Regions from separate parts of the Clostridium sp. genome, predicted to be linked through region 2. Evidence: riboswitches for the same ligand, from Rfam matches in the RefSeq annotation. Region 2 holds a riboswitch; each other region holds the start of a gene.
What was found. Region 2 has a riboswitch for S-adenosylmethionine ahead of LKE46_RS00335 (ABC transporter substrate-binding protein). Riboswitches for the same ligand answer to the same signal wherever they lie in the genome.
Positions count from the first base shown of each region.

Region 1: it holds a riboswitch for S-adenosylmethionine, as region 2 does, so the genes downstream of both, LKE46_RS13495 (methyl-accepting chemotaxis protein) here and LKE46_RS00335 (ABC transporter substrate-binding protein) in region 2, are expected to answer to the same signal.
Region 3: it holds a riboswitch for S-adenosylmethionine, as region 2 does, so the genes downstream of both, LKE46_RS04350 (amino acid permease) here and LKE46_RS00335 (ABC transporter substrate-binding protein) in region 2, are expected to answer to the same signal.

Region 1 covers NZ_JAKVOI010000001.1:2,749,932-2,758,780, forward strand. The annotation lists gene LKE46_RS13475 (MFS transporter) at 1-793, opposite strand, end outside; one part of gene prfB (peptide chain release factor 2) at 831-1,859, opposite strand; one part of gene prfB (peptide chain release factor 2) at 1,861-1,938, opposite strand; gene secA (preprotein translocase subunit SecA) at 1,961-4,525, opposite strand; gene hpf (ribosome hibernation-promoting factor, HPF/YfiA family) at 4,683-5,213, opposite strand; SAM riboswitch class I at 5,558-5,660, shown strand; gene LKE46_RS13495 (methyl-accepting chemotaxis protein) at 5,735-7,360, shown strand; gene LKE46_RS13500 (putative ABC transporter permease) at 7,459-7,932, shown strand; gene LKE46_RS13505 (cupin domain-containing protein) at 8,142-8,744, opposite strand.
Region 2 covers NZ_JAKVOI010000001.1:45,975-54,111, forward strand. The annotation lists gene guaB (IMP dehydrogenase) at 1-586, shown strand, start outside; gene guaA (glutamine-hydrolyzing GMP synthase) at 613-2,145, shown strand; gene LKE46_RS17640 (Fic family protein) at 2,270-2,425, opposite strand; gene LKE46_RS00330 (hypothetical protein) at 2,456-2,707, opposite strand; SAM riboswitch class I at 2,910-3,014, shown strand; gene LKE46_RS00335 (ABC transporter substrate-binding protein) at 3,301-4,395, shown strand; gene LKE46_RS00340 (ABC transporter permease) at 4,411-5,193, shown strand; gene LKE46_RS00345 (ABC transporter ATP-binding protein) at 5,209-5,988, shown strand; gene LKE46_RS00350 (fumarate reductase/succinate dehydrogenase flavoprotein subunit) at 6,010-7,875, shown strand; gene LKE46_RS00355 (4Fe-4S dicluster domain-containing protein) at 7,862-8,089, shown strand.
Region 3 covers NZ_JAKVOI010000001.1:833,415-842,263, forward strand. The annotation lists gene ilvA (threonine ammonia-lyase) at 1-1,144, shown strand, start outside; gene LKE46_RS04335 (DMT family transporter) at 1,191-2,066, opposite strand; gene LKE46_RS04340 (metal-sensing transcriptional repressor) at 2,087-2,362, opposite strand; gene LKE46_RS04345 (ROK family protein) at 2,548-3,504, shown strand; SAM riboswitch class I at 3,579-3,681, shown strand; gene LKE46_RS04350 (amino acid permease) at 3,930-5,276, shown strand; gene LKE46_RS04355 (S66 peptidase family protein) at 5,423-6,346, opposite strand; gene LKE46_RS04360 (methyl-accepting chemotaxis protein) at 6,529-8,244, shown strand; gene LKE46_RS04365 (peptidylprolyl isomerase) at 8,332-8,849, shown strand, end outside.

The DNA.
Region 1 (8,849 bases), 2.7 Mb from region 2:
ATTCACTGACGCCTCCACTCATAACCTGCTCTGCAAATACAGGTATAATCACATTGCTGTTAAATGCAAAGGTACACACTATTGCCATCATGAACATTGTAGACATCAATATTTTCCTGTTTATTGTATATATTATTCCATTTTTCAGTTCCCTGAAAACCCCTGAGTTTTTATCAATGAATTCAGTTGGATTACCTTCAGCCTTTATTTTAAATACACCATATATAATTGGTATAAAACTTATTGCATTCAACAGGAAACACTGAAATACACCCAATGTATTCATTATTATTCCTGCAAATGCCGGACCGACTATGCGGGATATATTAAAGACAGTGGAGTTCAATGATATGGCATTTGGCAAATCCTTCTTTCCTACAAGTTCTATAAAAAACGATTGTCTTGTAGGCATATCCAGGCTGGTTATGGTACCATTTACTGCAGCAAGTGCTGCAAATATCCAGTACTTATCTGAACCTATGTATACAGTAAGACTCAATATAAATGCCTGAACCATATACGAAAATTGAGTCGCCATCAAAATCTTTTTCTTTGAATGTCTCTCTGCTATGACCCCTCCTATAAGCGTTATCAAAAGTACTGGTGCATACTGGAATACTCCTATAAGTCCCAGGAGAAAAGGCGAATTGGTCATCTTGTATATATACCAGCTCAAAGCAGTATTTTGAATCATTGTTCCCATTAGGGACAGTAGCTGCCCCGATAAAAAATACCTAAAATCTCTGTGTTTGAGGGATACAAATGTATCTCCCAATTTACTTTTAAGTCTCATATTAAAATCCTTTTCAATTATTACTTCATATAGATATCTATTTTGCCTGCTGTTTCAAGTATGCAACTATAAAATTATCTATATTTCCGTCCATCACCGATGTTACATTTCCGTTTTCCTCTCCGGTTCTATGATCTTTGACCATGGTATAAGGTTGAAATACATAAGATCTTATCTGACTCCCCCAGCCCATGTCTTTCAACTCTCCCGTCAAATCCTCTATCTTCTCTTTGTGTGCTCTTTCCTTTAGTTCCACAAGTTTGGATTTCAACATTGCCATTGCTGTTTCCCTGTTATAGTGCTGACTTCTTTCATTCTGGCACTGTACTACTATTCCAGTAGGTATATGCGTTATTCTTACAGCAGATTCAGTTTTATTTACATGCTGGCCTCCAGCTCCACTGGATCTGTAAGTATCCACTTTCAGATCTTCCGGTCTTATATCTATATCCTGATCCTTTGTAAGTTCAGGAAGTACCTCCACTGAAGCAAATGATGTCTGTCTTTTTCCATTTGCATTGAAAGGTGATATTCTTACCAGTCTGTGTATTCCTCTCTCTGTTTTTAGATACCCATAGGCAAATTCACCTATTATCTTCAAAGATACACTTTTTATACCCGCATCCTCTGCCGGAAGCATATCAAGTATTTCAACCCTGTATCCTGATTTTTCAGACCATCTTGTATACATTCTAAGCAGCATTTGAGTCCAGTCCTGGGCATCCGTTCCGCCTACACCTACATGTAAATTCAATATTGCATTATTTTTATCATAAGCTCCAGACAGAAGTAATTTTATTTTAAGCTTCTCCAATGTATCTTCAATATCTTCCACTTCATCTATTATATCCCTTGATGCATTTGAATCCTCTTCTTCTATAGCCATATCCGTAAGAAGCTCTATATCCTCAATTCGCCCTTTCAGCTTGTTGTACACATCCAGTTTTTCATTCAAAAACCTTTCCTCAGATGATATTTTCTGTGCCATCTGAGGGTTATCCCAAAAACCTTTTTCCTGCATTTTCATCTGGAGTTCCTGTATTCTATTTTTACAGTTATCTAGGTCAAAGAGACCCCCTTATCTCATCCAATGATTTTTTAAGAAGATTTATTCTGGAATTTACATTCTCCAACTCAACTATCATGTAATCACCTCGTATATTTAAATTAGTTATTGATATTAACTACCTTCCCGCAACAATTTTTGTATTTTTTACCACTTCCGCATGGACAAGGATCATTTCTGCCAACCGTCTTCTGTTTCTTTATTGGCTGCCTCTTCACAGGTTCGCCTTCACTCTGGTTAGTACTTAAATTTTTTGCAACTCTCTCTCTTTCAGGAGCCCTCTCAATTTTTACATGGAACAGATATTTTATAGTATCCAATTTGATGTTATAGATCATTTCATTGAACATCTCACTGCCCTCGAATTGATATGCCTGGGCAGGTTCCTGCTGTCTGTACGCCCTTAGGCCTATAGCCCTCTTCAGGTGTTCCATATCATCTATATGGTCCATCCATTTAGTATCAACAACTTTAAGAAGTATTACCCTCTCTATCTCCCTCATCTGCTCCGGCGTAAACTCTTTCTCTTTTTCGGCGTAAATTGTTTCTCCCAATTCTATATATTTATCTATTATATCTTCATTAGAAAGATTTGCTATATCATCAAACTTGATTGCACCTTCAGGGACATAAACTTCTTCCATATAATTTATTAAATTTGTGATCTCCTCGTCAAACTCGTCCTCATCACCAGATATGTGTGATTCTACAATTTCAGAAACAAGGCTGTGCAGCATGTTTTTAACCTGATCTTTGAGATCTGTTCCTTCCAGCACTTCGGATCTTTGTTTGTAAATTATCTCCCTTTGCTTGTTTATTACATCATCATACTGCAGCAGAGTTTTTCTTATGTCAAAATTGTTGCCTTCCACCTTTTTCTGCGCATTCTCTATTGCATTTGTAACCATTTTGCTCTCTATTGCTTCATCTTCACCAAGTCCCAGCTTTTCAACCATTCCCTGGAGTCTATCCGATCCAAATATTCTCATCAAATCATCTTCAAGTGAAACATAGAATCTGGATTCTCCAGGATCTCCCTGACGTCCTGAACGTCCTCTGAGCTGATTGTCAATTCTCCTGGATTCATGCCTTTCCGTACCTATTATCTTAAGTCCGCCTAATTTTACAACACCCTTGCCAAGTTTTATATCGGTACCACGCCCTGCCATGTTGGTAGCAATGGTTACAGTTCCTTCTTCACCGGCATAGGAAATTATCTCAGCTTCCTTTTCATGAAATTTTGCATTCAATACCTGATGAGGTACTCCTCTCTTTTTAAGCATATCTGAAAGGAGTTCAGATTTCTCTATACTTACCGTACCAACAAGTACAGGCTGACCCTTTTTATATGTTTCATAAATATCATCTGCTATAGCCTTAAATTTACCTTTTGCAGTTTTATAAACCAGATCAGGAAGATCCTTTCTTATAACAGGCTCGTGAGTAGGAATGACTATTACATCCAAGCCATATATTTCCCTGAACTCATTTTCTTCTGTCTGGGCCGTACCTGTCATACCCGAAAGTTTGCTGAATATTCTAAAATAGTTCTGGTAGGTTATAGTTGCAAGAGTTTTTGACTCCCTTTCAACCTTAACCCCTTCCTTCGCTTCTATAGCCTGATGAAGTCCATCACTATATCTTCTTCCTTCCATCATTCTTCCTGTAAATTCATCTACTATCAGTACTTCTCCGTTTCTTACCATATAGTCCTTATCACGTTTCATAATGTAATTTGCCTTCAGCGCCTGAACTACATGATGCTGAAGCTCCATGTTTTCTGGATCCGCATAGTTCTCGAGGTTGAAAAATTTTTCGGCTTTTTCTATACCGCGGGATGTAAGAATTACTGCATTGGCTTTTTCATCTACTGTAAAATCGCCCTTATCTTTTTCTTCAATTTCCTTGTCATCCTCAGACACATTCTGCTTTTTCAAAGTCTTTGCAAAATGATCTGCCACCTTGTAAAACTCAGTTGATTTCTCACCTTCACCGGAAATTATGAGAGGTGTTCTAGCCTCATCAATCAAAATTGAATCCACCTCATCAACTATGGCAAAATTCAATTTTCTTTGAACTCTCTCCTCCTTGTATACAACCATATTGTCTCTAAGGTAGTCGAATCCAAATTCACTGTTGGTCCCATAAGTTATATCACAATTGTAGGCTTCCTGTCTCTGAGCCTGATCCATATCATGAAGTATGACTCCAACCTTAAGTCCAAGAAATTCATATATAGGAGCCATCGAATCCCTATCTCTTTTTGCCAGATAATCATTTACTGTGACTATATGGACTCCCAAACCTGTAAGGGCATTCAAATAAGCTGGTGCGGTGGCAACCAATGTCTTACCTTCACCAGTTTTCATTTCGGCTATTCTACCTTGATGGAGCACAACTCCACCTATTAACTGTTCCCTGTAATGCTTCAATTCTACAGTCCTGGATGCAGTTTCCCTGACTACTGCAAAAGCTTCAGGCAGCAGCGAATCCAAAGTTTCTCCATTTTTAAGCCTTTCTTTAAATTCGTCGGTTTTAGCCCTCAACTGGTCATCTCCCAGTTTCTGCATGTCATTATCCAATTTATCTATATTATCTACTATTGGAATAATTCTTTTTACTTCCTTCTCACTATATGAGCCAAATATTTTTTGAAAAAGTTTCATTATTTTCATCCTCACATCAAATTTTATATAAAGATATATACTTTATAAATTATATCATCTAATTATATGGCATTCAACTAATAAAAAAATAGTTTACTTTAGTTTAATATATAAAAACAAGAGAGGAAGTTTTTAAACTTCCTCTAATAAATATCTTTTAAAATTCAGGCTCAATAAGCCCATAGTCTCCATCTTTCCTTTTATAAACTACATTTACTTCTCCACTTTCAGCAGCCTGATACACAAAGAAATTGTGACCTAGAAGCTCCATTTGAAGAACTGCTTCCTCCGCAGACATTGGTTTTACTGCAAACCTTTTAGTTTTAACTATCTTATTGTCTTCTTTTTCATCTTCACGCTGGTCTGGTATGAACTGGAACCTTAATGACTCTGAAGAACGTTGCCTTTTTAGTAACTTAGTTTTCTGTTTCCTTATCTGTCCTTCTAATTTATCCACAACTAAGTCAATTGAAGCATACATGTCATTATTTCTTTCTTCACCCCTGAGTATAACTCCCTCAAATGGTATAATAACTTCAACAATCTGGGAATTCTTCTGCACACTTAATGTAACATGTGCCTCTACATTAGGGTTGAAATACTTGTCAAGTCTTGAAAGCTTTTTGTCCACTGTATTCTTCAATGCATCAGTCACTGAAATATTTTTTCCCTTTACCGTTATTTTCATATTTCCAGCCCCTCTCTTATCAACATATGCCTGTGATAAAATCATCATAAACATACGTTTACTTTATGATGGTTTTAAAAGATATACATTTATATGATTATGTAATCTTCTATAATTATATTTTAATACTCTTTATAATAAAATACAATAGTACAAATTTATTCTTAAATTTATGTACTCAAAGCTAGAAAACATCTGAAATTATTCAGCAGATGACACCTCTGCATGTTTTTTGTAAAATAGTTTCCCAAAACAGCTAAAATGCTTGACAAATAAGAAGATAGGATATATTATGTAACTCATATAAATATTAGTATAATTTTATTAAAATTTAAATATGTAAATTCTTATCAAGAGTGACTAAGGGACTGGCCCTATGATGTCCGGCAACCTGAACATTTATGTTCAACGGTGCTAATTCCAGAAGGTAAAACCTGAAGATGAGAAACACTAAGACATATGAACTTCTTACAGTGTTCTCTGTAGGAAGTTTTTATTTTGTAAAAGGGGGAGATTCTATTATGAAAAAATATAAATTACTAATACCACTAATTTATATAATTATTGCATTAATACTCTTTTTTATATTCAAAAATATTTTGTCCAGAAATATTTTATTACTCAACAACATCATACTTATACTAATAAGCCTGATACTCTACAGTATACTGATAGATAAAACATCTAAATTTTTAGACGAAATTAACAATTCTTCCTATAAGATTGCGGAAGGAAACCTAACTGAAAAATTAAATGTTGATAATAAAGGTGTATTTAAAAAATTATGTTCCAATTTAAATAGTATCGTTTTTAATACAAGAAAATTTATAAACGAAACTACTATAATGACGGATAAATTGATAAATTATTGTCACAACTTGAATGACAATGGGAACAAAATAAAATCATCTACAACTGAAACTTGTGCGGCTATAAGCAAGATTTCTTCAGATATGACAGAACAGACCAACTATATACTTGAAACTAAAAAACTTTTTGATGACATCGGAAAAGATTACTCAGATATGGTGTCAAATGGGGAATCGATCCACGGCATAGCATCTTCCATGATATCTTCTATAGAGGATAATAATAAAATTTATAATGAACTTGTAGAAAAAATGAATGAATCAGCATCTTTTAACAATAAATTGGCATCTAAAATAAATACTTTATATGAAAGGGCTTTTAAAATTCAAACTATAGCGGATACAGTAAATCAAATAAGCAAAAGCACTAATCTACTTTCATTAAATGCATCTGTAGAGGCTGCAAGGGCCAAAGAATCCGGATCTGGCTTTGCCGTAGTAGCAAATGAAATAAGAAAGCTTGCCAAAAGTTCATCTGAACAAGCCAGTGAAATTCAAAGCATAGTAGATAATATAAAAGATGAAATTTCAAGTATATCAGTTGACATGAACAAGGAAGTTAAAAGTATAAATGAGAATATCCAGTTTTCAAAAACAATTAAAGATAATTTAAAAAATACTCAATCGGAAAGCTATAATACTCTTAAATCTATAAAGAACATAACTAATGACATAAATGTTCAAAATAAAAATATAATTGATATACAAAATATAATTAAAAAAATATCTTTTATATCTGAAAGCACTACTTCCTCCACCCAAGAAGTTGCATCTGCATCCGATGAACAATCTTCAGCTATAAAAAATATATTCAATTCAATTTCAAATTTGGAAGATATGAACAAGAAAGTAAAAAACAAAATAGATTCTTTTGCTAAAGACTACAAACTTACAGAGGAAACAAAAAAACACATACAAAAGGGATTTAAAATTTTGCAAGATGTAGCAAAATGCAATGGACTTTCTACAATGGATTATAAAGTCTGCACCAAAATACTAAAAGAAAATATAGTCAAATATCCACATTTTCAACTTTTTGGATTAGTGCAGAAGGATGGATTAAGAAAGGCTATTTCTTTGGATTATGACGAGAAAGAAGTATACGAGAACTTCTCCCACAGGCCATATTTCCAGGCAGCCGTAAAGGGAGAAAATTATGCCTCCAAACCTTATGTATCCGTAGATACCAATGACTATATTATAACAATAGCAGTTCCCGTCAGAAATACTACATCTCAAATTACAGGTGTACTGGTAGCAGATTTGATGCTTGAATAGCAGTCCACTACTAAACCAAAAGAATATTAACAGACAAAATTGAATAATATAAAAAGTGAACCAGGTCAATCCTATCTAATGGAGGTAGAAAAGGTACTATGGAATACAGCAGTTCCAACAAATTAAAAAATAGGATATATAAAGATTTGCTTTTAATATTTATAATGGGTGCTTTGTATATGGTCCTTGAAGGTTTATGGCGTGGCTGGACACATATAAGTATGTTGGTAGTAGGTGGAACAAGTGCTTTCTTAATAGGGAAATTAAATGAACACCCAAAATTCTACGACAGAGAAATGTGGCAGGAGTGTGTGCTTGGAACCTTTATAGTTCTTGCATTGGAATTTATTTCGGGAATTGTATTGAACATATGGTTAAGACTTGATATATGGGATTATAGTAACGTACCTTTTAATTTATATGGTCAGATATGTTTACCATATGCATTACTTTGGTTTATGTTAATGCCGCTTTGCATATATACGGATGATTATTTGAGGTATAAGATTTTTGGAGAGAAAAGACCTGCAGGGATATTGAAAAATTACAGGGATTTACTTACAGGTAAATGAAAAAAATTAGTGCGACAGTTTTTTGTGTAAAAAAATAAATCTCCCATTCGAAAGAGTGGAGGAGATGAATTTAACATATTTGTATTCGACTTACTCACGTATAAGGGAGAAGAAGTACTTAATTTTAAAATCTTAAAAAGTCTTTAAATTATCATGACCACTCGTAAAACGAGTGGTTTGCTCTAGCCCTATAAATATGCTTTTTTTAATCATTTCTGACTCTTTTCAGCAGCTTCTGCATCTGCTTTAGTTACATGAACTGTATTCCGTGGATGTTGAGGTGGTGCATAAATAGAGTATACTTTAAGTGGTTTATTACCTGTATTAATGACATCATGCCATGTACCAGCAGGTATCATTATTGCAAAGTCATCTTCAACTCTCTTCTGAAAATATAAATTATTGCTGCTATTTCCCATTCTAACAAGTCCCTGACCTTCTTCAACACGTATAAATTGATCTACATTTGGATGTACCTCCAATCCAATATCATCACCAACATTGATACTCATTAATGTAACTTGCAGGTGATTTCCAGTCCATAACGCAGTACGAAAAGTATTATTTTGCTTAGTAGCTTTATTAATATCAACTACAAAAGGTTGTGGACCGTAATCTCTTAATTGAATTTGGTCATTATTATTGGACGATTGTGAAGAACTAAATCCTGAATTATAATCAACTTCATCATTAGAAGATCTGTATTGATTATTGACCCATTTTAAATAATTTGGATCATATATTGGGCCGTTAGATACACAGGGATATGGATAAACATTATAGTAATAATAACATGGATATTTTCTATACATATTGTTCCTTTCCTCTTATATTCTTACAAAATCATAATATGTTTTAGAATTTTAAATGTGATTATACCCATAATATATAGAGCCATATACCTAATTACTTCATCA
Region 2 (8,137 bases):
AGATTCAGTAAAAGTCGGTATAGGACCGGGATCCATATGTACTACCAGAGTTGTAGCCGGAGTAGGGGTTCCCCAATTGACAGCAGTAATGGACTGTGTAGAGGAAGCCAATAAATATGATATTCCTGTTATTGCTGATGGAGGAATAAAGTATTCGGGAGATATAGTAAAGGCATTGGCTGCAGGAGCCAAGGTTACCATGATGGGGTCCATGCTTGCAGGATGTGAAGAGGCACCTGGTGAAACTGAAATATACAAAGGAAGGACTTATAAAGTTTATAGGGGAATGGGTTCGCTTTCTGCCATGGCAAGCGGAAGTAAAGACAGATATTTTCAAGAAGGAAACAAAAAATTGGTACCGGAAGGTGTGGAAGGAAGAGTTCCTTATAAAGGATATGTTGCAGATACCATATTCCAGCTGGTTGGAGGAATACGTTCCGGAATGGGATATCTGGGAGCTGCTACACTGAACGATTTATATGAGAATTCCACCTTTGTAGTACAATCTGCAGCAGGCTTGAGAGAAAGTCATCCTCATGATATATCAATGACAAAAGAGGCACCAAATTATAGTGTAAGACAGTAGCAACTAATTTTATTGGGAGGAAATTTATGGACAGGGAATTGATCATTGTAGTTGATTTTGGTGGACAGTACAATCAACTTATAGCAAGAAGAGTGAGAGAAAACAATGTCTATTGTGAAATAGTTCCATATACTTGTCCTGTAGATAAGATAAAGGAAAAGAAGCCTAAAGGAATAATATTTACAGGTGGTCCCAAAAGTGTATATGGGGAAAATGCACCAAAGATAAGTAAAGAGATTTTTGAGCTGGGAATTCCTATTCTAGGTATATGCTACGGACATCAATTTATATGTGCCAATCTGGGAGGAAAAGTTGAAAGCGCTGTAGTTAGAGAATATGGAAAAGCAGATGTAGTGCTGGACAATAATAGTATTTTGTTCAATGGAATAGATGAAAAACAGAGCTGCTGGATGAGCCATACGGATGTGGTTTCCCGTGCACCAGAGGGTTTTAAAATTTTAGCTACTACAGATGAATGTCCTGTGGCAGCTGTGGGAGATGATTCCAGAAGAATATATGGAGTTCAATTTCATCCGGAAGTACAGCATACACCTTTCGGGAAAAAGATGATTTCAAATTTCTTGTTTACAATATGCAATCTCAAGGGTGACTGGTCCATGTCATCTTTTGTAGAAGAAAAAATCAGATCCATAAGAGAAAAGGTAAAAGATAAAAAAGTCATATGTGCCATGTCGGGTGGAGTTGATTCTTCTGTAGCTGCGGTACTTGTACATAAGGCAGTAGGCAAGCAGCTTACATGTATATTTGTAGATCATGGACTTCTCAGGAAAAATGAAGGAGATCAGGTTGAAGATGTATTTAAAAAGCAGTTTGACATGAATTTCATAAGAGTAAATGCAGGAGATAGATTTTTAGGCAAACTTGCAGGTGTAGATGATCCTGAAAAAAAGAGAAAAATAATTGGAGAAGAATTCATAAGAGTATTTGAACGGGAAGCTGAAAAGCTTGGGGATATAGCTTTTCTTGTCCAAGGTACCATATATCCGGATGTTGTAGAAAGCGGACTTGGAACTTCGGCTACTATAAAGAGCCACCACAATGTAGGAGGACTTCCGGAAAATATGAATTTTGAGCTTATTGAACCTCTCAGAGAGTTGTTCAAGGATGAGGTAAGGGCAGTAGGTGAAGAACTGGGAATACCACATAAATTAGTCTGGAGACAGCCTTTTCCAGGACCAGGCCTTGCTATAAGAGTATTGGGTGCAGTTACAGAGGAAAAGCTCGAAATAACAAGAGAGGCAGATGCAATATTTAGAGAAGAAATAGCAGAGGCAGGATTGGACGAATCAATATGGCAGTATTTTGCATGCCTTCCTAATATACGTTCGGTAGGTGTCATGGGAGATGAAAGAACTTACTGCTACACTGTTGCACTCAGGGCGGTTACATCTTCTGATGCTATGACATCGGATTGGGCCAAGATACCATATGAGGTACTTGACAAAGTATCAAGAAGGATAGTAAATGAAGTTAAAGGTGTAAACAGAATTGTCTATGACATAACGAGCAAACCTCCTTCTACTATAGAGTGGGAGTAAAATAAAAGAACGTGAAATCCAAGCAAACAAAGGGTTTTACGCTCTTTTTATTTCATGCTCAAGAACCAGTTCAGCAATAAAGTCAATAAATGGCCGGTTGTCTTTGTGAGCACGCTTCAGAAGGCTAATATATTCCTGGCGCAAGATCGGAGAAATGACAGCCAGGTAAGCCATCCTGAATAAGAGTCGCATTTATAAGCAGCCTGGAAATTCGACCGTTACCATCGATAAACGTATGAATGAAAACAAAGCGCTTATGAAGTTGGGCCGCAAACTCTATGGGATGATATTTGTTACGGTCAGAAGCCGACTACTGGAATAGCTTCTTCATTTCGCTACCGCTTGTTATTCCGGTGCCATTTTCAGCACCACACCAAGGACAATCTATACTATCACGCTCTTTTCCCCCAGGATAACCGGCGTTTGATATGGTAATGGTGAAATTTTCTAGAATCATTTTTTGGCTGAAAGCCTGTGGACTTTTCCCGGATAACCGGGCAAGCTTGGAGATGCTTATTCCAAGCTTCACACATAGAATTTTCAGCTGTTCAGATACTGACATACCAACACCTCTTTCGATATTCTGGTATATTGAAATATACTACAATAACATAGAGAAGGAATCAGACAATTGGCTATAAGATACCATTTCAGTTCAGAAAATAGCATGTTATTGATGTAACCAATATAAAAGTATTGTAAAAATGTTGTTGACAAATTATCTTAAAAGTTATATCATGTAGGAAATTGAAAAAAGAAAAAACTTCTTATCAAGAGAGGCAGAGGGACTGGCCCTATGATGCCCGGCAACCTGAATAATTTTATATTCAATGGTGCCAATTCCAGCAGGAATACCTGAAAGATGAGAAACTTAAAGGATATAACTTCCTATGGTTTCTCCAGAGGAAGTTTTTTATTCGTATTAATTTGTACTGACTAGAAAAACTAGAGGTCAAATTTAATTTATTATATAGATATTTTTATATTTTATAATAGATTAAATTTGACCTTTTTTATTCAAAAAATTAATAAATAAAACTAAAGGAGTGGTAAAAATGAAATAAAAACAAATATACTTTTAACCAAAATAGTAAAAAGTATAGAAATATAATAAAAATTAACAAAATTAATTGGGAGGAATTTAATTTGAAAAGTGTGAAGAAGATAATGTCGCAAATACTAATTTTAGTATTGGTATTAGTATTTTTTATAGGATGTTCACAAAATGGACAAAATAGCCAGAACTCTAATAATAATGGTAAAAAAGAAGTCGTAAAAATAGGAATAGGCTATCAAACAGTAACATCCCAAACTTGGGGTGCATTGATAATAAAGAATAAAAAACTTTTTGAAAAATATCTTGAAGAAAAATATCCTGATAAGGACTTTGTGGTTGATTGGTTCAATGCTCAATCGGGCCCCCCTTTAACTAATAACATGGTAGCAGGCAAACTTCAATTTGCTTTTATGGGAGATATGCCAATAATTATTAATGGTGAAAAAGGTCAATCGAGTTCAAATTATAAATCCGTATTTTTAGCTTTTGATGGAAAGGGAGAAAACGGAAAAAATCAAGCTATTTTGGTTCCTAAAAATAGTAAAATAACTTCTGTTAAGGATTTATCCGGGAAAACTGTAGCAGTTCCATTGGGATCCAGTGCGCATAGACTATTGCTCAATGAATTAGACAAGAATGGTGTAACGGATAAAGTAAATATAGTAAATCAGGATCTAACTGTTGGAATGACTAATTTGGAACAGAATAAAATAGATGCCCTTGCAGTATGGGAACCATTTACCAGCCTGATAGAAAATAAAGGAATCGGGAAAGTATTGGTAGATGGCAGTGATACTAAAGTTGATTATTTAGATGGAATTGTGGCAGATAGATCATGGGTGGAAAAGAATAAAGACTATACTGTGGCATTATTGAAAGCATTAATTGAAGCACATAAATTTATAAGGGAAAATCCAGATGAAGCAGCCAAAATATTTTCTGACGAAAGTAAATATTCATTAGAGGTCACAAAAAAAATAGTGAATAACGTAAGATTCGATCCAGTTATATACGATAAAGACGTATCTACATTGGAAGGAAGTAAAGACTTTTTAGAAAAACTTGGAAAGATCAAAAATGTCGATTTAAATGAATTTGTTGATTCTCAATATATAAAGGAAGCATACAAAGATTCGAAAATCGCATATCCCAGTGAAGAAGTCTTAAAAGGAAATTGGCAGCAGGTAAAGTAAAAGGAGAAGATAATTATGAAGCAAAACACGGCTCCTTATTTAAAAATAAAAAGATATATTTATCATATAATTTCCATAGCAGTATTTATTGTTATATGGTATATATTTGTTAAATTTAATCTAAGAAAGCCATTGATGTTTGGAAATCTGCCATCTCCCTTGGAAGTTTTGAAATCAATTAAGATAGTTTTAGTAGATAAGGTATTTTATATGCATGTTCTATATAGTAGTGCAAGAGTTATATCTGGATGTATATTAGCTCTTCCTATGGGGGTAATATTTGGTCTGTTGATAGGACTGACCAATTTTGCAAAAAATTTTATTTCACCGGTCTTTGAAATGTTGAGACCTATACCTCAAATTGCATGGATACCTATAGCAATATTGATATTCCCATCGGCTGAAGGTAGTATAATTTTTATAACATTTTTAGGTGCATTTTTTCCTATATTAATTAATACTATTGCAGGAACACAACAAGTTAATTTATCTCTTATTGATGCAGCAAGAAGTATGAATGCCACTAGATGGCAATTGATTAAGTATGTTTATTTTTCAAGTTCTGTACCTAATATTTTTACAGGACTTACTTTAGGAGTAGGTAATTCATGGATGAGTGTTATAGCTGCTGAAATGATTTCTGGTAAATATGGAATTGGATATTATACTTGGACATCTTATACTTTAATGCAATATCCTGAAACTATTGTAGGAATGATAACTATCGGTATAATAGGTACCATATGTTTCTCAGCTATAAAAATATTACAGAAAAACGTATTAAAGTGGCGCAAATGATGGTGGTGATTATAAGTGATTAAAATTAAAAATGTGTCCAAGGTATACAAATCTGATAAAAATATAAAAAATAAAGAAGTTTTAGCATTGAAAGATATTAATTTAGTTATTGAGGATAATCAATTTATCTGCCTTTTAGGTCCATCGGGATGTGGAAAAAGTACATTGTTAAGGATAATTGCAGGATTGGATTTACCTACAGAAGGAACTGTTGAAATAAATAATGAAGTTATTGACAAGCCTAACAAGGATAGTTCTATGGTATTTCAAGATTATGCTTTATTTCCATGGAAAACAGTTATAGAAAATGTGGAATTTGGTTTAAAATTGAGGAAAATTCCAAAAAATGAGGCAAAGAATAAAGCCCTTAGATATCTAAAACTTGTTAATATGGAAAAATTCAAAGATGCTTATATACATCAATTATCTGGTGGAATGAAACAAAGAGTGGCGATAGCAAGAGCACTGGTTATTGAACCTGAGATACTTTTAATGGATGAGCCTTTTGGGGCATTAGATACTTTTACAAGAATGCAATTGCAGGATGAATTGATTGATATATGCAAAAAGCGGAATTTAAGTGTTGTATTTGTCACTCATGATATTGAGGAGGCTGTATATTTGGGAGATAAAATTGCAATCATGAAGTCAAATCCCGGGAACATAAATTCCTTGATGGAAATTTCACTGGATAAGCCTAGGAATAGAATTGATAATGGCTTTGTGAATTATAGAAATTCAGTATACAAAGAATTTTCTTTGGCTAAAGATATGAAACCAGAATATAGTATATAACTTTTATTAGGAGGTAAGGTAATGAGTTTTGAGAGAATAAAAGCTGATGTATGCATTGTAGGTGGTGGTAGTGCAGGAACTATCGCAGCAATTAAAGCAAAAGAAAAGAATCCGGATTCGGTTGTAATTATATTTGACAAGGGGCCAATTGAAACATCTGGAGCAATAGGAAGAGGGATGGATGCACTTAATATAGTAGCAAGTCCCGGCTATTCAACTCCAGAAGATGTAGTTGAAGCACTTACGAAAGTAACAGAAGGTATTTTGGATCAGGAACCAGCCTATGTTTTAGGACAAAAAAGTATTCAGGTTATAAAAGATTTGGAAGATTATACTGGTAGAGAGCCTGGAGATTTATTTCCTATTGATGAAAATGGAAATTATAAGACAAATTATCTTCATCCTGTAGATCATCCCCTATATCTTGCCATGGATGGAGAAGATATAAAGAGGGGTTTAGCTGAAAGGGTAAAAAAGTTAGGCGTGAAGGTATTTAACTTTACACCTGCTGTGAAACTATTTACTACAAATGGAAAAATTTCAGGCCTGCTTGCATTTAATATTCGAACGGGAAAGATCTTTGTAGTAAATACACCGGCAGTTATACTTACAGCAGGTGCAGTAGGTAAATTTGGACTTCCTAAAGATGGATACTTAAGTGGAACATATGAGTTCCCAGGAAATACTGGAGAGGGTTTTTCTCTGGCATATCGAGCGGGTGCCGAATTGGTTAATCTTGAATGTTTTCAAACCAATTTATTGATGAAAGATTATAATGGACCAGCATGTGGATATGTTGTAATACCAAGAGGTGGATATGGAGTAAATGCCCTGGGTAAGAGATATTGGACCCATGGTTATTGGTCCGGAGATATGTTCCTGGCTGTATGGCGTGAATTCTTAGAAGGCAAAGGTCCAGTATATTTAAAAATGGATCATCTGCCTAAAGAGACTATAATCGGATTAGAAAAAATTCTTTGGGGAACAGAACGAACTACTCGAGGATTATTTCATAAACAACGAGGAGAAGATTATAGGAAATGGGATTCTGTAGAGCAGGATATGGAAGAAATAACTTTATGCAGTGGTCATAGCATGTCTGGAATAAAGGTCAATAAAGATACAGAGACAAGTGTTGCTGGACTATATGCGGCTGGAGATTGTGCAGCTGTACCTCATCAATATCTTACAGGAGCATTTGTATTTGGAAGTATAGCAGGTGAAAAAGCAGTTGAATATTCCAAATTACATGAAGCTGAAAATATTGATGAAGATATAGATAATATTGTAAAAGAAATAGAATTACCGCTAAATAATGTTGAGGGATTGAATGTAGAAGATGTGGAATATAAAATTAGAGCTAGAATAAGTCAGTATTTAACACCTCCTAAGAGTGATCCTCTCATGGAAAAAATGCTTTGGTGGGTTGACAGGATAAGAAAAGAGGATATAAAAAGAATAAAAGTAAGTGATTATCATGATCTGATAAAAGTTACAGAAGTAAATAGTATTTTGGATTGTGCTGAGATGGCAGCTAAGGCTTCGTTATACAGGACTGAAAGCAGATGGGGACTTGGACATTATCGTTTGGCATATCCTAAAAGGGATCCTAATTGGGAACATAAATGGGTGGTAATACAAAAAGATTTGGAAAATAATGAAATGAGACTGTTTAAAAAAGAAGTACCGGAACATAAATGGAAGTTTGAAGAGAAATTAGAATATGAATACCCAATTTTAAATGTGGATATAGGAAAAGGATATGTTCCTCCTAAAAATGGGGATAGAGATCCATGGATAGAGGAGAAATTTAAAAGAGAGGGATTTGATATTCCCAAAAGAATTGTTCCAGAATTTAATGGAGGTAATAGAGATGAGCAGAAATAATAGAAGGGACTATCAATGGATAAACTTTGATGCAGATAAATGTGTTTCCTGTGGCCTGTGTGTTAATTATTGTCCAAGGGATGTTTTGAGAATTGGAGAAGATGGAGTGCCATTTATGAAATATAAAAATGATTGTTGGTATTGTGATGCCTGCTCATATGTTTGCCCTAAAAATGCAATAGAATTAACAGAAGTTCCATATTTAATAAAATAATACAAATTATCTATGGCTTAGTTTGAAATTAACATTTACAAATTAATC
Region 3 (8,849 bases), 790 kb from region 2:
GACAAATTTGATATACAGTCCGGAATTCAGCAGGGAAAGCGGTAATGAGGTGTACATAAAACCGGAGAATCTCCAGATTACCGGAGCATTCAAGTTGAGAGGGGCTTCAAATAAAGTAAGTAAATTAAGCGATGAACAGAAATCCAGGGGGCTTATAGCTTCTTCGGCAGGAAATCATGCCCAGGGAGTGGCATATTCAGCGAAGAGACTTGGAATCAAGGCTACTATTGTAATGCCTGAGACAACACCTTTTATAAAAGTTCAATCCACTAGAAATTATGGGGCGGATATAGTACTTAAAGGGAAAGTTTATGATGAAGCATATGAAGAGGCAAAGAGGCTTGAAAGAGAAAACGGCTATACTTTTGTTCATCCTTTTAACGATGTAGATGTAATGGCAGGACAGGGAACCATAGCACTTGAAATAATAGATGAATTAAGTGATGTGGACGCAATATTGGTGCCAATAGGTGGAGGTGGACTGATAAGTGGAATATCAGTTGCTGCCAAGTCCATTAATCCAAATATAAAGATAATAGGGGTTCAGGCAGAAGGTGCAGATCCTATGAAAATTTCATTTGAAACGGGAAAGCTTACCTATGCGGATGAAGTGGATACAATTGCGGATGGTGCAGCAGTAAAACAACCGGGAGATCTTACATTCGAGGTAGTAAAAAATTATGTAGATGAAATTGTTACGGTAAGTGATCAGGAGCTTATGGAAGCTGTGTTTGTTGTTCTTGAAAAGCACAAGCTCATATCAGAAGCAACAGGGGCTATGTCGCTGGCAGCATTGAAAAGATTGAAATTTAAAGGCAAAAAGGTGGTTTCACTGATAAGCGGCGGGAATATAGATGTAGTTACAATAGCATCCCTTTTAAATAATGGATTATTTTCAAGAGGCAGAATATTCTGTTTTTCAGTTAAACTCAAGGATACTCCCGGACAGCTTCTTAGGATAGCTCAGATACTGGCAGAAAAGAGGGCAAATGTAATAAAACTTGATCACAATCAGTTCAAGGCAGTAGACAGGTTGAAGCATGTTGTACTGGAGGTAACAGTTGAAACCAATGGATATGAACACATAGAATCCATAGTGAAGGCATTGAACGATGAAGGATATAATGTGGATAGAATTTGTTAAGATAAATTTGAGACCTGTACTTTTGTACGGGCTTCTTTTATAATGTCTAATTGGTATCCGTTGACAACAGATAAGTTCCTGCAGCCATAACTATAAATGCAAAAATGAAATACACAGTTGGCTTTTCCTTTAAAATAATAAAAGAAAGTCCTGCCCCAATGAAAGGAGAGAGTGCATAATACGCACTTGTTCTTGCAGCACCAAGATATCTTTGTGCGTAAATATAGAAGAATATACTTAATCCGTATGAAAAAAAGCCAAGTATAACTGCAGCCAGGATATACAAAAAGCTGGTGGCGTACAAGCTGAAGACAGCAACAATCAGAAAAGAACCTGCACTTGCCCCAATACCTTTTATGACCACTATTTCTATAGGATCTTTTACCGACAGCATTTTGGTACAGTTGTTTTCGAATCCCCAGCAGATACATCCAGATATAATGAACAGGGAACCAATGGAAAGGGAAAAACTTGCAGAGTCCTGTAATGATAAAATAATGCAGGAAATTGTTATAAGTACAATTGCCAGGAACAGCCTTCTGCCGATATGTTCTTTGAAGATAATAAAAGCAATCAGGGAGGTAGCTGCAATTTCAAAATTGCTTAATAATGAAGCATCTGAAGAAGTGGTAAAAGTTAACCCAACCATTAAAAGAATTGGGGCAGCTATGTCTAGAACAATCATTCCAATTATAAAAGGAAGGCCATTTTTTGTAAGCCTTTTTTCTGCTCTTTTTGAGCCGTTTCTGCAATTGATTAAGTTGAATAGAAGCATACCTACTCCTGCACCAAGATAAAGAAGTGCGGACATCAGTGTTGGATTTATTCCTTTCAGCAGTATTTTTGATATAGGAAGACTGATTGCATATAATAATGCAGAAAGTATTGCACATAAAATTGAATTGTATTGATTTATATTCATTTTCATTACTCCAATGGTACTTATTTCATAAATTGGTCTATTGCTCTGTTTAAATCTTCAAGAGTTTTTTTATCATCTTCTTCTATTGCCTTTACCACACAGTGATTTATATGATCCTGAAGAATTATTTTACCGGTATTATTAATAGCATTTCTTACGGCTGCAATCTGAATCAGGATTTCACTGCAGTCACGTCCGTCTTCAACCATTCTTTTTACGGACTGCAAGTGCCCTATAGTCCTTGAAAGTCGATTTATAACAGCTTTTGTATTTTCATGTTTATGATCTTTAGTCATCTGTAACTCCTCCTTCAATATCCCATATAGGGGGATATTGAAAAGTATAGCACTATTTACGCTGTTCTTCAATACAAAGTATATAGTGTTGATTGAAATATTTTTTGATGTTACCATAGTACCAATGGATATCATTTACAGGTGAGTTTATAAAAATATTAATATTAAGAAAGAGTGAGGGTTGCATGAATAAGAAATATGTTTTAGGAATAGACTTGGGTGGAACTAAAATAAGTGGGGCACTTTCAGATATAAGTGGCAGTATATTGTATAAATATACTGTCCCTACCGATGCATTCAGGGGAGAAGAAAAAGTACTGGAAAAGATAATAGAAGTAATAGAAAAAGTTTTAGCAAGTGACGATAAAAGCATTGAAGATATTGAGGCCATCGGAATTGGTTCGCCCGGGCCGTTGGATGCTAAAAATGGAATAATAATAACGACGCCAAATCTTCCTTTCAGAAATTTTAAATTGGTGGATCCAATAAAGAAGAAATTTGGAATTCCAGTATACCTGGACAATGATGCAAATGTAGGTGCCATTGGAGAATTCATGTTTGGAGCAGGAAAGGGAACAAAAAATATGATTTTTATTACAGTCAGCACGGGAATTGGAGGCGGAGCGATAATTAATGGACAAATTTACAGGGGGAATACCTGCAATGCCCTTGAAATCGGGCATATGACGCTGGAGAAAAATGGTCCCAGATGTAATTGTGGAAATTATGGCTGTGCAGAAGCACTCGCATCGGGTACTGCAATAGGGAAAAAAGGAGAACAGGCTGTTCTGAATAAGGAATATACAGCTTTAAAGAAACACAATAAGGTAACTTCCTATGAGGTGTTTGAGGAAGCAAAAAAGGGAGATAAAATTGCTTGTGAAATATTGAATGAAAGCCTTGAATATCTTGGAATATGCGTAGCCAATGTCATAACCAGCTTTGATCCTGAAATGGTAGTTATTGGAGGGGGAGTTTCAAAAGGGGGAAATATCGTACTGAAGAAAATACAACAGGTAGTAAATAGGAGATGCTTTGCTGCAATGGCAAAGTCATGCAGAATTGTGAAAGCAGAACTTGGAACGGATGCAGGTGTAATGGGTGCTGCAGCACTTGCTGTGCTTCAAACTAAAATACAATAATTACCCAAATAGGCAAATTCATTCTTGACAGTTATATTTAAATTAAGTATCATGTAAATAATAATCAAATATGAATCTTATCAAGAGAGGTGGAGGGACTGGCCCTATGATACCCGGCAACCTGAATATATTGTTCAATGGTGCTAATTCCAGCAGGTTAAACCTGGAAGATGAGAAACTTTGAAAAAATTGGTCTTATAGTTTCTCTGTAAGATTTTTTTATTTTTGATTGACTAGAAAACTAGAGGTCAAATTCTACTTGATATGTTGAATGTATCTAATGTATCTTTGGAGGATTTGGCTTTTTGTTTTTTGTAGATAAGCTTTAACTTTTATAAATAAAGTTTATGAATAAATGATTTTACTGTAAAATAAGTTATTGTTGGTTTATATTTCTAGAAAAATTATAAGATTGGGATGTCGATATGGGAGGATATAAATTAAAGAGGAATTTAAAAAATCGTCATATTCAGATGATTGCTATTGGTGGAGCCATAGGAGTAGGGTTATTTTATGGCTCGGCAGATGCCATAAGTATGGGTGGCCCGTCTATTATATTAGCATATTTGACTGGCGGTTTGTTTGTTTTTATAATTATGAGGGCATTGGGAGAGCTTTCTGTAGATGATCCAAATTCAGGTTCATTTAGTGCTTATGCAACTAAATATTTAGGGGATTTCGCTGGATTTTTTTCAGGATGGACTTATTGGCTTCAAGGTGTTACAACTGTAATGGCCGAGCTTACGGCAGTTGGTATATATGTACAGTTTTGGCTGCCGGATTTTCCGAGGTGGATTTCCGCCCTAGTATTTTTATTGGTTTTAGTTTTAATTAATATAATTGGAGTGAAAGCTTATGGTGAGTTTGAATTTTGGCTGGCACTCATTAAAGTTGTGTGTATTATTTGCATGATTATTTTTGGACTTTTTATGATAGTATTTGGCTTTGGAAATAAAGGACATGCCATTGGATTTTCAAATTTATGGATGAATGGAGGTTTTTTCCCTAATGGGATCAGAGGATTTTTATTGTCATTCATCTTTGTTACTTTTGCGTTTGGTGGAGTGGAACTTATTGGTATAACTGCTGGTGAAGCAGAAAATCCTGAAAAATCCATACCCAAAGCAATCAATAATGTATTTTGGCGTATACTTATTTTTTATGTTGGCTCTATGTTGGTTATGTTAAGCCTTTATTCATGGAGTAAAATTGGAATTAAAGGAAGCCCTTTTGTATTAGTCTTCGATAAAGTTGGAATTCCGGCAGCGGCATCAATTATTAATTTTGTGGTTTTGACAGCTGCATTATCAGGTATGAACAGTGCATTATTTGTTGAAGGGAGAATGCTTTATAGTTTGGCTTTGAACAATAATGCTCCGGGTATATTTCGTAAAATCAGCAAATCAGGAATACCATATGTAGGAATTCTATTTAGTACAGCTATAGCTATGATTGCAATATTTTTAAATTATTTATTACCCTTCAAAGTTTTTAATTATATATCATCGGTAACAGTTATAGCAATTATAACTGCATGGATAACTATACTTTTAGTACAATTAAAATTCAGAAAATATAAGAGTTCCTTAGGACAAAAAGTAAAATTTAAAATGCCATTTTATCCGGTACTTACGTATACAGCTATTATATACTTGTTATTGATCGTTGCTTTACTATTTGTTTTACCGAGTACGAGAATATCCATATATGTAGTACCTGTGTGGATAGCAATTCTATTGACCATGTATAAAATATTAATTAAAAATAGATGATTTGTAAAAGGTAAGAAAGTTTAATAATAAGACCTCATGCTGTTGATAAGTATATTTTATCAACAGCATTGAGGTCTTTGATTTATAGGAAAGTATATTTAGTTGCCTGCAGGGTAGCAAATTCCCGGCACGATAATTGGGATAAATCATATACGCACCGTTGGCTCAAGTATCGTCAATGTATTTTCATAAGTATTAAGGTTGGCTTCGGCGCCTATAGGTATAGCCATCTTGTATGTGCCATGCCCAGATGCTAAGTTTGTCATAAGAGGTTTGTTCATCGGCATTATAACATCATTAATTAAATCTTCATATGACTTACCGTATGAATCATCACAATTTGTGCATTCTCCCATAAGGATACCTGCACAGTCACTGAGCTTGCCGGCCAATATTAGCCGGTTTATATGCCTGTAGACTGTATTAATGGGCTCGTGTACTTCTTCGATTAAGAGTATTTTCCCTCTGGTATCAACTTCAAATGGAGTGCCGAGGTTATCTGCAAAAGATGTAAGGTTGCCTCCAACTATAGGGCCTGTAACATTTCCAGGAATCCTGCTTATTAATGGCATTCCGGGAGGATTTTCAAGTTGCCTTGGCGAGGTAAGTGTAGATGTAGCAGTGAAAAACTGATTCATGTTGTATGCAGGGGCAGTCGGTTTAAAGTCTATTAAAAGAAGGCTGTGAAAAGTAATTAAATTAGCCCATATATACAAAACATTTAATAAAATTGTTATGTCGCTGTACCCTGTGATAATTTTAGGATTCTGTGTAATAACAGGATAATCAAGATACGGTATAATACCCGCAACACCTACTCCACCTCTTGAAGGTATAATAGCCTTCACATCAGGATTTTCGAACATTTCCATCAGATCAGAGGCCCTCTGTTGTTCTGTGGCTGCAACGTATCCATCATAAGAATATACATAATTTCCTAATACTATATTAAAGCCCATGTTTCTAAGAGTCTGTATACGAGCATTGATGATATCGGCAGATAATGGACTTCCTAAAGTAACTATTCCGATTGTATCTCCTGCACGTAAAATTTGCGGCCTTATTGCCATACTCCTTCACCTTCTAAATACCTTAATAGTATTATAATATTACAAATTCCATAAAAGTTGATTATTACTTAGAGTGGGGCTTACATTAAGCTTGTATTAAGGTTGTCTCTATATAATTACTTGATATAAATAGTAATTTCGATTTGAAATGATTTATGAAACTAAATATCAAGGAGGAATTTATGATGAGATGGCTTTCAAACTTAAAAATTCTAAAGAAATTAATGATGGGATTTATTATAACAGCGCTTTTTACTTGTGTAATTGGTGTTACATCTCTTTCAAGGATGAAAGATATATATTCCAGTTTGAACATCACATATAATAAAGATCTAAAAGGAAGCAACGACCTGCAGCAGTTGAAGACGAATTTGATGGCAATCAGGGGAGATATGCTTATTGTCATGGATAAATCCCAGAGGAATATGGTCAAGAACATGAATTCGGAAATTAACAGTTTATCCAGTAAAAATGAAAAACTAATATCTGAATACAAGTCGACTATCATTGTTGATGATGATAAAAAGTTATTTGCCCAGTTTGAACAGTATTTGAAAAATTGGACGAATTATAGAAAGGAGTTTCTGGAATTTGTCCAACAAGGTAATTATACTGCAGCAAAAAGTGAATTTATAAAAACTGAGGAATCCAGAACTCAAATGATATCCACGCTTGATAAAGCCATAAATTTGAGCATGAAACTGGCGCAAAGCAATTATGAAGATAGGACTCTTCAGTATAAACATTCCTATGTATATATAATTTCAACAATTTTAATATGTTTTATTTTATCGATTTTATTGGGAGTCATTATCTCGAATGATGTCAACAATCCATTAAAAAAAATAGAAGAATTTGCGGGTAAATTGGAAAAATTTGATTTTTCTTCATCTATAAATCTGTCTAGAAAAGATGAACTTGGTATAACAGCTTCAGGGCTTAATGTAGCAAGAAAGAACGTGGCGCAGTTTATTGAAGTAATATCAAACAATATAGACAATATGAACAGTTCAAGTGATGAATTGTTTTCCATATCCGAGAATCTTTTGTCAAAAACAAATGATATGAGCAGTTCGGTTAAAATTGTTTCCGAGGTAATTCAAAGAACCAATGTCACCACCGAAGAAATAACGGCATCAATTGAGGAAGTTGATTCAAGCATAAATGAACTGTCGCAAAAAGCTGTGGATGGAAATAATAATGCAAACGCATTCCAAAAAAGAGCAATTGATGTACAGAACAGAGGGAAAAGAGCTTTGGATACTACGGATAAGTTATATAATGAGAAAAAACAGAATATGGTCCAGTCAATTAAGGATGGACAGGTAGTAGAAAATGTCAAGGTAATGGCCAATACTATTGCAAACATAGCTGAACAGACCAATTTACTTGCCCTAAATGCGGCTATAGAATCAGCACGTGCAGGAGAGAATGGGAAGGGATTTGCTGTTGTTGCAGAAGAAGTGAGAAATCTTGCAGAACAGTCCTCTGATTCTGTTGCCAAAATTCAGGATACTATTGAAAAAGTACAGCAGGCATTCAACAATCTTTCCATAAGCGGTAATGAGGTTTTAAATTTTATGAATAACAAAGTCAATCCCCAATTCGAGATGTTCGGGAATATGGGTAAAAAATATTATGAGGATGCAGATTTTGTCAGCAAGATGTCTGAGGAGATAGCCTCAATGTCCGAAGAGTTAACTGCTACTGTAGGACAGGTGAGTGAAACAGTTCAGAGTATGTCGGGAGACGTACAGAGATCTTCAGAAAGTGCTGAATTGATAAAAAGGAATATTGAAGAAAATGTGAGAGCTGCTGAAAAGGTAAAGTTGTCGGCTCAAAATCAAATTCAGTTGTCACAAAAATTAAACAGTATGATAAAGAATTTCAGAATTTAGTATGAATTTATTACTATTACGTGTATTTTGACAGCATCCGTGATAAAATTTATTATATAAGTATATTTACAGAAAGAAGGAGAACAAATGAAAAATCCTGTAGTTACAATTGAAATGGAAAATGAACAGGTGATAAAAATAGAACTTTATCCGGATATTGCACCTAATACAGTAAATAATTTCATATCATTGATAGAAAGAGGATTTTATAATGGAACAATTTTTCACAGGGTAATACCGGGCTTCATGATTCAGGGAGGAGATCCGGAGGGTACTGGAACCGGCGGACCGGGATATTCAATTAAAGGTGAATTTTCGTCTAATAATTTTGAAAACAACCTGAAGCATGAAAGAGGAGTGATATCCATGGCAAGGACTATGGTACCTGATTCTGCCGGATCACAGTTTTTTATAATGACGGATGATGCACCTCATCTTGATGGTCAGTATGCTGCCTTTGGAAAAGTTGTAGATGGAATTGAGGAGATAGATAGAATAGTATCACAAAAAAGAGATTTCAATGATAAACCACGTGAGGATCAAAGGATGAAAAATGTGACTGTAGAGACTTTTGACGAAGAATATGCTAAACCACAAAAAATAAT